DNA from 4 places in the Serratia sp. NCCP-200 genome. Region 3 is predicted to be linked to each of the others. Evidence: predicted binding sites of a transcription regulator. Region 3 holds the regulator's gene; each other region holds the start of a gene.
The links. The regulator CRP, encoded in region 3, controls carbon source genes, mostly activating them, when cyclic AMP is high. The targets are predictions, from matches to a motif close to ATGTGANNNNNNTCACAT.

Region 1 (3,133 bases), on a different contig from region 3:
TATCAAGGGCAGCCGAACCGACCTGAACGGGCTGCGGAGGTATTTCAGGTACTCTGCCAACTGCGGCCTGAATCTGCCGACGACATTGCCGAACAGCTACAACAAAATAGCCAATCCCTGTTTGCATTAGATCCGTACCTCTCACTTTAAATGTGATTTGAATCACGTTGTGTGATTTTCAGTTACTTCCACTTGTATATATTTGTGACATAAAACGAGTCTCATCCCGCCTCGCTCAGTATAATTGCGTCCCATTATCGCCCTTGGGCAACCCGTTTTATCCTGCGGGCCGGGGGCATTTCTTCTTCGCAACAGGGACATATTCGTATGCAACTCTTCATGAGCCTGGTCGGTATGGTGGTCTTGATCGCCATTGCGGTGCTGCTTTCCAGCAACCGGCGCGCTATTAAACTGCGTACCGTACTCGGCGCGTTTATCATCCAGATTGGCATTGGCGCGCTGGTGCTCTATGTCCCGATCGGGCGACGTATTCTTGGTGGCATGTCGGAAGGGGTGGCAAACGTCATCGCTTACGGTAACGAGGGCATCTCTTTCATCTTTGGGGGCCTGGTTTCCGACAAAATGTTTGAAGTGTTCGGCGGTGGCGGCTTCGTGTTCGCCCTGCGCGTGTTACCGGTGATTGTGTTCTTCTCCTCGCTGATTGCGGTGCTCTATTACCTGGGCATCATGCAGGTGGTAATCAAGCTCCTCGGCGGTGGTTTACATAAGCTGTTGGGTACTTCGCGGACGGAATCGCTGTCAGCCACGGCCAACATTTTTGTGGGGCAGACCGAAGCGCCGCTGGTAGTGCGCCCTTATATCGCCACCATGACCCAGTCGGAGCTGTTTGCCGTCATGTGCGGCGGCCTGGCTTCGGTAGCCGGTTCAGTGCTGGCGGGCTATGCCCAGATGGGCGTACCGTTGGAATACCTGATCGCCGCATCCTTTATGGCCGCGCCGGGTGGGCTGCTGTTTGCCAAATTGATGGTGCCGGAAACCGAAAATACCCAAGACCGAGCCGATGCGATGAAGCTGATCGCCGAAGACGAGCGCCCGGCAAACGTCATCGACGCTGCTGCTTCTGGTGCGGCATCTGGCATGCAACTGGCACTGAACGTGGGGGCGATGCTGTTGGCATTTATCGCTCTGATCGCGCTGCTTAACGGTATTCTTGGCGGTATTGGTGGCTGGTTCGATTTCCCACAGTTGTCGCTGGAACTGATCCTGGGCTGGGTGTTCTCGCCAATCGCGTTCCTGATTGGTGTGCCTTGGAGTGAAGCGATGGTGGCCGGTTCGTTTATCGGGCAGAAGGTGATCGTTAACGAATTCGTGGCCTACATGAACTTTGGTGCCTACCTGCGTCCAGATGACGTGGTGGCTGCTGAGGGTCTACAGGTGTTGTCACAGCACACCAAGGCGATCATCTCCTTCGCGCTGTGTGGGTTTGCCAACCTGTCTTCCGTAGCGATCCTGCTGGGTGGTCTAGGCAGCATGGCACCAGGCCGTCGTCACGACATTGCTCGTTTCGGGTTGAAAGCGGTGGCAGCCGGTACCTTATCCAACCTGATGAGTGCCACCATCGCCGGATTCTTCCTGGCGTTGTAAGCTATACTTGGTATCAACAACCAGGCTCCTGAAGGGGCCTGGTTGCCTGCCAACAGGGCATTCGCCTGATGACCGACGTCTCTTTAGTGAATTTGTGAACAATATCGCGTTATTTTGTGATGATCTTCACATATAATTCAGTCCTGTTACAGTGCTATCCTGTGTAGTGTGAATCAGAACACAAATATGCCAGAGTGATCGTGTTCAAATGGCGATTGCTGGCTATGCGAAAATCGAAGGGCTATGTGCGGTGAGAAGGATCTCAGTTGCTGGCGTGGGAAGACTATCCCGCGCGCTATCTTCAAGGAACCAAGTCCGCTCGCCAACATCAGAATGCTCAGTTGGAGAGTTTTATGACCGAATTAACCGCAGCAGCGCAACGCGCGCTGAACCTGATGGATTTAACCACACTGAACGAAGATGACACCGACGAGAAAGTGATCGCGTTGTGTCGTCAGGCGAACAGCCCGGCAGGCCATACTGCCGCCATCTGCATCTATCCGCGTTTTATCCCGATTGCCCGCAAAACGCTGCGTGAGCAGGGGACGCCAGATATCCGTATCGCCACCGTCACCAACTTCCCCCATGGCAATGATGATATCGACATCGCCGTGGCAGAAACCCGTGCGGCCATCGCCTACGGTGCCGATGAAGTTGACGTGGTATTCCCTTACCGTGCCCTGATGGCCGGTAACGAGGAAGTCGGGTTTGAGCTGGTCAAACAGTGCAAGCAGGCCTGCGCCGCTGCCAACGTGCTGCTGAAAGTGATCATCGAAACCGGTGAGCTGAAGCAGGCGGAACTGATCCGTAAAGCCTCCGAGATCTCTATCAAGGCTGGGGCTGATTTTATCAAGACCTCTACCGGTAAGGTGCCGGTCAACGCCACGCTGGAAAGCGCTGAGCTGATGATGACCGTGATCCGTGATATGGGCGTAGGCAAAACCGTTGGCTTCAAGCCAGCCGGTGGCGTGCGTACCGCTGAAGATGCTCAACAGTATCTGCAACTTGCCGGGCGTCTGCTGGGAGAAGACTGGGCCGATGCGCGCCACTTCCGCTTTGGTGCTTCGAGCCTGTTAGCCAGCCTGCTGACCACGCTGGGGCATAGCACCCAAGCCGCTGGTAACGGTTACTGATTTTCATACCCTTCGTCTTTCAAGCCGTAGCGTTGTTGGCTGCGAACGTAAACCCCAGTCACTTATGATGTATAAGCTCCTGGGGATTTACGTTCTTGCCGCCTAGCTACAACTTGAAATCCATTGGGTATCTCGCGGCATACTGTTTTCTTGCGGATACTACAGCGTGGATAACGCTTCCCTATGGTATGTCGAGTCTTCCTAATATCAGCTAAAACAGGGGGCTACTTTGTTCTTGGCACAAGAAATAATCCGTAAAAAACGTGACGGGCAACCGTTGAGCGAAGCTGAGATCCGCTTCTTCATTAACGGCATTCGCGATAACGTGGTGTCAGAAGGGCAGATTGCTGCGCTGGCGATGACCATCTATTTCCACGACATGACCATGCCAGAGC
Region 2 (3,133 bases), on a different contig from region 3:
GCGGTGGCTTTATCTTTGTAATAGTCATAATCCATCATGTTGCCGTGAACGTCGGTGGTTTCCATGATACGGAGATCCACCGTTGCGGCATGCGCAGCGCCTGCAACCAACAGGGCCAATAACGATAGCTTGAGGGGAGAAGTCATTTTCATCACATATTCCTTATTGTTATAGCGATAGCAGGCCACAACCTCTCGATGTGGCCTTGAGCTAATTAAAAGAAGAAACCTACGACGGCGGCGTTCAGGAAGCTGACCAGCGTGGAGCCGTAAAGCAGCTTCAGGCCAAAGCGGGCTGCGGCGTTACCTTGCTTGGAATCCAATGCCTTGATGGCACCGACAATAATGCCGATTGAGGAGAAGTTGGCGAACGACACCAGGAACACCGAGATAATCGCCATGGTGCGTTCAGAGAAGTTGTAGTCACCCTGCGAAAGGTTGAGCATGGCAACAAATTCGTTGCTAACGATCTTGGTTGCCATCAGGCCACCGGCCTGCACCGCTTCGTGCCACGGTACGCCCACCAGGAAAGCCAATGGAGAGAACACGTAACCCAACACGCCTTGGAAGGAAATGCCAAATGCAGCGGTGAATAACGCGTTAGCCATGGTGATCAGCGCAATAAAGCCGATCAGCATCGCGCCAACGATAATCGCCACCTTGAAGCCATCGAGGATGTATTCACTCAAGACTTCGAAGAAGCTCTGCTTCTCCCCTTCAATGACATCCAGAATGTCTTCCTCAGGCTTGACCTGATAAGGGTTGATCAGCGACGCCATGATAAAGCCGCCAAACAGGTTCAGCACCAAGGCAGTCACCACGTAACGCGGATCGAGCATCACCATGTAAGCGCCCACAATCGCCATTGATACCGTCGACATGGCCGAGGTACACAGCGTATACAGACGGTGCTCCGGCAGCAGGCCGAGCTGTTTTTTCACTGAGATGAACACTTCAGACTGGCCGAGGATCGCCGAAGCCACCGCGTTATAGGACTCTAAGCGCCCCATGCCGTTGACCTTGCTCAGCGCCAGGCCGATGTACTTGATGATAAAGCCCAGGATGCGCCAGTGTTGCAGGATGCCGATCAGCGCGGAGATAAACACGATGGGCAGCAAAACGGACAGGAAGAAAGAGATCTCGCCGTGATTCACCAAACCACCAAAGACGAAGTTCACCCCTTCGTTGGCATAGGAGAGTAAATTGCCAAATACTTCGGCGATCACGCCAATCACTTTATTGCCTACGTCGGTCTTCAGCAGCAGTGCGGTCATCAAAAACTGGCAGGCCAGCATGACGAAAATCGGACGATAGCGAATGTTTTTGCGATCGTTGCTCACTAAAAGTGCCAAAATACAGATAGTAACGATACACACTATCCCTATGATATATTTCATCTTTTCCCCAAAATTATCTGCGAACCTTTACGTTCTGTTGACCAGCCTTGTACCCTGGCACAGGCCGGGAACTGATGATGTTATTATCGAAACATAACACAGACAATATGTTATTAAAGTTACACAGATCACATTTGAAAATCACAATAGTCTTAAAATACATATATGTAACATGTTGTACTTATCACTAACATTGAATCGGTTATAGAATAGACATAGATGAACATTGCTGGGGGGAGTTTTTTGATCGCTGGCTTCGGCGCTTGGGGGAGAAGGGAGAATGCTGGCGCAGGAAGGTAACCCTGCCCTTGCTTGAAATTAGAGCAATCGCTCGGCTTTGTGACAAAGACCCATGACGATCCCCGTGTCCTTGGTTCGAGCCTGAGCCCGACACCAAATTAACAAAAAACCGCTTATGGCGATTTTTTGCTATTCAGTATAGGTATTCAATTCAGGGCAAGTTTAACGTCACCACGCCAGAGCCTTTATAAGTTCCACCACTGGCGCTGACCGGCATTCCCGATAGCGTTGAGGTCAAGCCGATGCTCTTCCCACTCATATTGGCAGTGGTGGGAAAGGTATTTCCTGTTCGTCCGGTGAAGCTCAGTATCGCGTCAATAACTTCGCCTTTCGGATTGATCAGTTTAACCTCCCCTTTCCCTGTTGGAGGACCAATACGAACAGTGAAGTTCACATCGTTGGTACAGTGCACCAGTAAGTTGCCAGTCGCTTTATGCCCAGCGACTTGATCTGTGGTTAGCGTCCCGTGATCCAACTCCAGGGTGTCAGAGTCAAATTTACATGAGTGCTTTATTGGCGGAATAATCTGTGATGATGAGCAATCAAATAATGGCTCATAAACATGTGAGGGCATCCACGAAAGCCGGATCCCTATGGTGAAACAAGAGTAGGATTCCACCGTATTTAACAGGCGTATCTTCCCATGATAAGGAAAACCAATGACCTTTCGCAGTGCAGCACCCAGTTCACCCACTGTATTTGCCTTCGCCAACGACGGATATTGAGGATCCCCCCATCGCGGGGACTCTAGAAGAAAATAACAGTTTCCCCCTTTCTGGCAAATCCGAGCCCCAACGCCGACCTCAACATTAGTTGAAAGATAAGAGTGGGTTTGGGTATCATTTTCATCCCAACTGTTAAGCGAATAATTTACTTCAATCCCGGTCAGCCCACTGCCCCCTAAAGGAATACGCTTCACGCTTGTCACCGTGATATTAACCCCCCCCAAAGCAGGACCGGACCATAGGCCAAAGAGAGCAGTAAAGATAAGTATTACTTTTTTAGCCCCCTGACTTACATTAAAAATATTTACCGCATTGAAACTATTCATAATTTAACTCTATCATTGCTGTGCTTTTAAACCCGCCTTCCCTAATCCGCTTATTCACTATCGCGTCAGGCTCCCCTTGAATAAAGGCGTATAGAGAAATGACATTCGTTCCCACCTGCAATTCATACTGTTCGCTGGTGTTATTGACTGGGACTAATTTCTTGCCCAAGGTTTCCAGACCAATCGCAATTCCCTTTGCCTCACTGTCGTCGCTCAGCGCTAATAAGCCCGGTAACCCGAGACTTTCAGTTGCCAAGAACGTAATCTTCACCATTTTGCCGATACTGAGATCACAATCAGCCAGATTCAATTCAAACCGGTGTCCCTGAGTACGTTGGTTTTTATACAAAAATTTACTGCTAACAGTGCCAAATTCCAGTGAAATC
Region 3 (3,133 bases):
TACCGGAAACCGATATGGGTTATTACCAGCAGTTGCGTGCGGTATTAGGCACCTTCTATCAGCAATTGAGCCGTTCGCCCATTCGTTCGGACTCTGTGACCTGTGGCTTGAATATGGTGCTGGAGGCGGATTATCTGACTATCGTGGCGCGGGCGATGAGTGCACCGTTCTATTTGCAGCGTCGGCTGGTGGCATTGCCTATCGACACGTTGCCACAAGCGCAATATTGCGTGCTGTATTCACAGAAATCGCCGCTAACCGTGACGGCACGGCGATTTCTTGATTTATTGCGTGCCCACTGCCTGCGCTACCCTTGGTAGGATCAGGCCACTTCGCGGATTTCGAAGCTGTGGCTAATGCTGGCGGCTTTACCCAGCATCAAGGAGACGGAGCAGTATTTCTCGGCGGAAAGATCCACCGCGCGCTCGACAATCTTATCGGTCAGCCCTTTGCCGGTGACGATAAAATGCAGGTTGATATGGGTAAACAGACGCGGTGCTTCTTCACGACGCTCGGAGGTCAGTTTTACCTCACAGTCACGCACATCGTTACGCCCTTTTTGCAGGATCGACACCACATCGATGGCGCTACAGCCGCCGACGGACATCAACACCATTTCCATCGGGCTTGGCGCTTTATCGCCAGCATTGCCATCCATCAAAACCTGGTGACCAGACGCAGACTCACCCAGGAATGTCAGCCCTTCTACCCACTTAACTCTTGCCTGCATGTTACACACTCCGGTTAATTTCTTAAAAACAGGGTACGCTTTCGCATACATTCTGGCAACGTAACCTGACGCTAATCATGCTGAAGCGAGACAACACAAGACACCCGCCTCACTCTGTGCTACAAACAGAGCCGCAATAACTCTTTCCAGGTCACCGATTTCAGGGATATGTCCAAGGAAAGGCCCCTATATTGGTTTGTTAACAGAATGTAGCTTGCAGCTCTCCCTGCAAGTTAATATGCTAGAGCACAAGCGTATTTCTATAACACGCCTCAAAACCTGTTGATAGCCACAATTAAAACACCGGGCTATAAGCACGTTTTACAGGGAACTCTGACCCCTGTGATACAAGGCAGCGATAACAACAGAGGATAACAGCGAATGGTTCTCGGCAAACCGCAAACAGACCCGACTCTCGAATGGTTCCTGTCTCATTGCCATATCCACAAATATCCATCGAAGAGTACGCTTATTCACCAAGGTGAAAAGGCCGAAACGCTTTACTACATCGTCAAAGGCTCCGTCGCGGTGCTGATTAAAGATGAAGAAGGCAAAGAGATGATCCTGTCCTACCTTAACCAGGGGGATTTCATCGGCGAGCTAGGATTATTTGAAGAAGGCCAGGAGCGTAGCGCCTGGGTACGGGCCAAAACCGCCTGTGAAGTGGCTGAAATTTCCTACAAGAAATTCCGCCAACTGATCCAGGTTAACCCGGATATCCTGATGCGCCTGTCCGCACAGATGGCTAACCGCCTGCAAGTCACCTCAGAGAAAGTGGGTAACCTCGCCTTCCTTGACGTAACCGGCCGCATTGCACAGACCTTGCTGAACCTGGCAAAACAGCCTGATGCCATGACTCACCCAGACGGCATGCAGATCAAAATCACCCGCCAGGAAATTGGCCAAATCGTCGGTTGCTCACGTGAAACCGTCGGTCGTATTTTGAAAATGCTCGAAGATCAAAACCTGATCTCCGCGCACGGCAAAACCATTGTCGTGTACGGTACGCGTTAATCCCCAGAGAAACGGTGCAGCAATGCGCCGTTTCTTTACCTGCTGAATAGCCAACCATGTGGCGCCGCCTGATCTACCACCCGGAAGTCAACTACGCACTGCGGCAAACGCTGGTGTTGTGCCTGCCGGTGGCGTTTGGTTTACTGATTGGCAACCTGCAACTCGGCATGCTGTTCTCGTTGGTGCCCGCCTGCTGCAACATTGCCGGGCTGGATACGCCACACAAACGCTTTTTCAAACGCCTGGTCGTAGGCGGCTCCCTGTTCGCACTCAGCAGCCTTCTGCTGCAACAAGCCCTGCTGTGGGATCTGCCGTTACCCTTGCTGATGCTGGCAATGGCGCTGTTGCTCGGCGTCAGCGGTGAGATCAGCCCGCTGCACGCACGCCTGCTACCAGCCGCATTGGTCGCCGCCATCTTTTCCCTCAGCATGGTAGGCACCGTGCCAATCTGGCATGCCCCTTTGCTGTATATCGTCGGCACCGCCTGGTACGGGCTGTTTACCTGGGCCTGGTTCAAGCTGTGGAAAGAGCAGCCGATGCGCGAATCCCTAAGCCAGCTGTATATGCAGTTGGCCGACTATTTTGAAGCCAAATACTCATTACTGACGCAGCACACCGATCCTGAAACTGCCCTGCCGCCGCTGTTGCAACGCCAGCAGAAAGTGATGGACCTGATCAGTCTGCTATACCAACAGCTTAATTTCCTGCCCCATGCCAATAACCTAGAGCAAAAGCGCCTGCGGCGTACGTTTCAGGTGGCGCTCGATTTGCAAGAGCACATCACCGTCAGCCTGCATCTGCCGGAAGAAGTGCAAAAGCTGGTGGAGCAAAGCCAGGCCGAAGCGATTATCCGCCGCAACGCCCAAGTGATCGCCACGCGCCTGCGGGTGATGGCCGACGATATTCTCTATCATCGGCACTCTGCGCGTTTCAGCATGAAGAATGAGCTGGCAGCGCTGGAAAAAGTGGCCTCACAGCACGCCGATAACCCGGTTGGCCAGTTCTGCTATTACCACTTCAGCCGCATCGCGCGCCTGCTACGCACTCAGCACCCACTGTACCGCCGCAATCTGATGGCCAATCAGTCACGCCTGCCTTTCTGGCCTGCGGTGGTGAGCTATCTGTCGTTTAAATCCAACGCCCTGCGCAACGCCGCCAGGCTGGGGGTCATTCTGGCGGCCGGCAGCAGCCTGGGCATGCTGTTCAACCTGCCAAAACCCTATTGGATCTTGCTGACCATCATGCTGGTCAGCCAAAACGGCTATAACGCCACGCGGGTGAGGATCCAGCACCGTGCCCTCGGCACGTTGGCCGGGCTGGTGATTGCCGCTGGGCTGTTGCAACTACAGATGCCCGAAAGCGTGACGCTGAGTATCATGTTGGCCATCA
Region 4 (3,133 bases), on a different contig from region 3:
AGCACAGCATCACGACGGTAAGCCTTTCCTGAGTTACGACTGGATGGGATTAATAGAATAAAAAACGGCGGGATAATCCCGCCGTTTTTACGTTTCTGTCCAGGAAAACAGATTAGAAACGGTAGTTGAAGCCAGCACCGTACAACCAGGCTGAACCCTTCGATTCGAAGGTATATGGGCCTTCTTTGATGGTGACTTTCTGGCCGTGCATGTAGGACACACCCACGTCGACAGAAGCGTCTTTATTGAACGCGTAAGTGGTACCGGCACTGATCCAGGTGCGATCCTGATCCGGGATCGAGATAGACCGGTTTTGTGCTGGGACCGGGCTATCGTCGAAGGCGATACCGCCACGGAAGGTCCAGTTATCGTCGTAGAAGTAGGTAGTACCCAGCGCGATACGGTAAGCATCACGGAAGCCTTCATGCTTCTGGAACAGCGTTTTGCCGTTGTTGTCTGTCGCTTTCAGCTCCTGGAACTGGCTCCAACTGGTATAGGCCATGCTGTAGTGGATCGCCCACTGCTGTGCCACTCGGTTATACCCGGAGATCTCCCACATTTCTGGCAGGTTCAGGGTCAGAGAACCCGGGACGTTGTTACCGTCGGTCCCCATTGGTAGGCCAAACTGCCCGAGCAGGCCGTTATAGGCGGAAGGCAGGCTGCTTCGGTAGTCGCCGTCAAAGTCGATTTTCACTTCAGAGCGGTAAGTAAAGCCGTAGCGGTTTCTGTCGTCTACTTGATACAAAATGCCTGCGTTCCAGCCGTAGCCCCACTTGTTACCTTCCAGATGAGAGATCTGGGTATCCGCAGGGATTGAACCAATTGCGGCCGCCTGTTGAGGGGTTAATAACTGCTGCTTGAGGCCTTGGTTTGCCAGCAGCAGTGGTAAATCGCCGGCGAAGCGATCGATCTTGGCTTTGGCATACACTGCATCGAAGCCCAGACCGAAGCTGAATTGTTGGTTCAGACGGTATGCGAGGCTCAGGTTGAGGTTTGCCGTGGTCAGGTCGGTAGTCCCGCCGACGGAGCCAGCGGTGTAGCCTTCGTTGTATTCGGTGGCCAGGCCATAGTTGCTGGTCACAGAACCGCCAACGGCCCATTGGTCATTCAGCGGTTGGATGTAGTGCAGGTTGGGTACCCAGGCGGTCGGGGCAATGTTCTTCGCATCCAAGCTGCGGCCTGAAGGTGAGGTGCCGGTAATGTTAACGTCTGGGTCAATAAAAACGGCGCCAGTGGAGAAAGAAGGGCGGTCAAACATCATCATGGTTGCCGGGTTACGGCTTGCTGAGGCTGCGGTATCCGCCACTGCGCCTTCGCCAGAATAGGCTCGCCCTAAACCAACTGCCGAGAACTCGTTCAGCTGGAATCCTGCGGCATACACGTTCGAAGAAATAATTGCCACTGCAGCTGCGAGAGCTGATTTAGTGAATAGGTTTTTCTGGCTCATGACCAAAACCTCATTTTATGTGTTTATTATTTAAACAATGTTACACAAAGTAACATGGAGCGCGCGATTGTAGGGTCCGTTATCAATCTGACAAATCAGACCAGTGGCTGAATTATAGGTCCGACCTGTTAAGATGTTGCAAGTTTGTTTTTGAAATATTTCCAAATTGATATCAGAAAAGAGATCCACATAACAAAAAACGACCGATACATAACAAAACTCTTATGTTTTTTTACCAGGTGGCGATTTAGTTATGTGATTTCCGTCACTTAAAATGCTTACAAAAAGTAAGGCTAGTGATTGGCAAGCCTGAGGAGTAAAATAAACACAGAATTTTGTTTATTTGCGCCAGATCATAAATGGCTATTTGGGCGAGCTTAACCGCGGCCCGTGAGGAGATTTCAACTATGTCAGATGCAATCAATAAATGTAACGCTCAGGAAACTGCGGCCTGCTGCTGTGTCGATGTCGGAACCGTGATGGATAACACCGATTGCACCGCTTCCTACAGCCGAGTGTTTGCCAATCAGCAAGATGCAGAGCAAACCCTGGCAGCACTGACTGAAAAGGCGCGCGGCGTGGAGTCCGATCCTTGTGACATCAGCAGTAGCATTAAACCGGTTGACGGCGGCGTGCAACTGGATGTGGATTTCACCTTCTCTTGCCAGGCAGAGACCATGATCTTCCAGCTCGGCCTGCGTTAATCCCGATCCGATCCCGTAGGGGCGTAATATGCGCCCCTGCTGGTATCCGCACCGCTTTACCCCCTACCAGAAAGTTGCTCCCGCTCTCAGTTTTCACTTCTACCGGTTTGCCAAATGTAAACATTTGGTTAACAATGACCTCATCAGGTCAGACCTCTTTTTGTCCGTTGTGTTGACGGCCTCTCTTCAGGAGCGTTTATGAGTAAGGCATTGCCGCTGGTTACCCGTCTCGGCGACCGTATCGCCATCGTTCAAGGGCTGCGTACCCCTTTCGCCAAGCAGGCTACCGCTTATCACGGTATACCAGCGGTCGATCTTGGCAAGACTGCGGTGAGCGAGCTGCTGGCGCGTAGCGGCATCGATCCCGCCCTGATCGAGCAACTGGTATTTGGTCAGGTGGTGCAAATGCCTGAAGCGCCGAACATTGCGCGGGAAATTGTGCTTGGTACCGGCATGAGCGTGCACACCGATGCCTATAGCGTTTCACGTGCCTGTGCTACCAGCTTCCAGGCGATTGCCAACGTGGCGGAAAGTATCATGGCTGGCAGCATCAGTGTTGGCATTGCCGGTGGGGCGGATTCTTCCTCCGTGCTGCCGATTGGCGTTAGCAAGGCGCTGGCTCGTACGTTGGTGGACGTTAACAAGGCCCGCACGTTGTCGCAGCGTTTGAAACTGTTCAGCAAACTTAAGTTCCGCGATCTGATGCCGGTGCCGCCCGCCGTGGCAGAATACTCTACCGGTCTGCGCATGGGGGATACCGCCGAACAGATGGCGAAAACCCATGGCATTACTCGCGAGCAGCAGGATGCTTTGGCACACCGCTCGCATCAACTGGCCGCCAAAGCCTGGGAACAGGGGCTGTTGCGCGATGAAGTGATGACCGCCTATGTGCCGCCGTATAAAACCCCGCTGGCCGAAGATAACAACGTCCGCAAAGATTCCAGCCTGGAGTCTTATGCCCGCTTGAAACCGGCATTCGATC

Region 1: the regulator CRP is predicted to act here: its motif matches at 1,720-1,737, upstream of deoC (deoxyribose-phosphate aldolase).
Region 2: the regulator CRP is predicted to act here: its motif matches at 1,513-1,530, upstream of AC6HVW_RS14875 (NupC/NupG family nucleoside CNT transporter).
Region 4: the regulator CRP is predicted to act here: its motif matches at 1,701-1,718, upstream of AC6HVW_RS02110 (YfcZ/YiiS family protein).

Annotation. Positions count from the first base shown of each region.
Region 1 covers NZ_BAAKUJ010000005.1:357,115-360,247, reverse strand. The annotation lists gene AC6HVW_RS18165 (TatD family hydrolase) at 1-150, shown strand, start outside; gene AC6HVW_RS18160 (NupC/NupG family nucleoside CNT transporter) at 340-1,605, shown strand; gene deoC (deoxyribose-phosphate aldolase) at 1,959-2,738, shown strand; gene deoA (thymidine phosphorylase) at 2,968-3,133, shown strand, end outside.
Region 2 covers NZ_BAAKUJ010000004.1:75,673-78,805, forward strand. The annotation lists gene AC6HVW_RS14870 (bifunctional 2',3'-cyclic-nucleotide 2'-phosphodiesterase/3'-nucleotidase) at 1-146, opposite strand, end outside; gene AC6HVW_RS14875 (NupC/NupG family nucleoside CNT transporter) at 215-1,396, opposite strand; gene AC6HVW_RS14880 (MrpH family fimbial adhesin) at 1,848-2,747, opposite strand; gene AC6HVW_RS14885 (fimbrial protein) at 2,740-3,133, opposite strand, start outside.
Region 3 covers NZ_BAAKUJ010000007.1:173,871-177,003, reverse strand. The annotation lists gene AC6HVW_RS21035 (LysR substrate-binding domain-containing protein) at 1-320, shown strand, start outside; gene AC6HVW_RS21030 (OsmC family protein) at 323-730, opposite strand; gene crp (cAMP-activated global transcriptional regulator CRP) at 1,112-1,744, shown strand; gene AC6HVW_RS21020 (YccS/YhfK family putative transporter) at 1,801-3,133, shown strand, end outside.
Region 4 covers NZ_BAAKUJ010000001.1:443,311-446,443, forward strand. The annotation lists gene AC6HVW_RS02100 (flotillin family protein) at 1-32, shown strand, start outside; gene fadL (long-chain fatty acid transporter FadL) at 113-1,447, opposite strand; gene AC6HVW_RS02110 (YfcZ/YiiS family protein) at 1,855-2,151, shown strand; gene fadI (acetyl-CoA C-acyltransferase FadI) at 2,350-3,133, shown strand, end outside.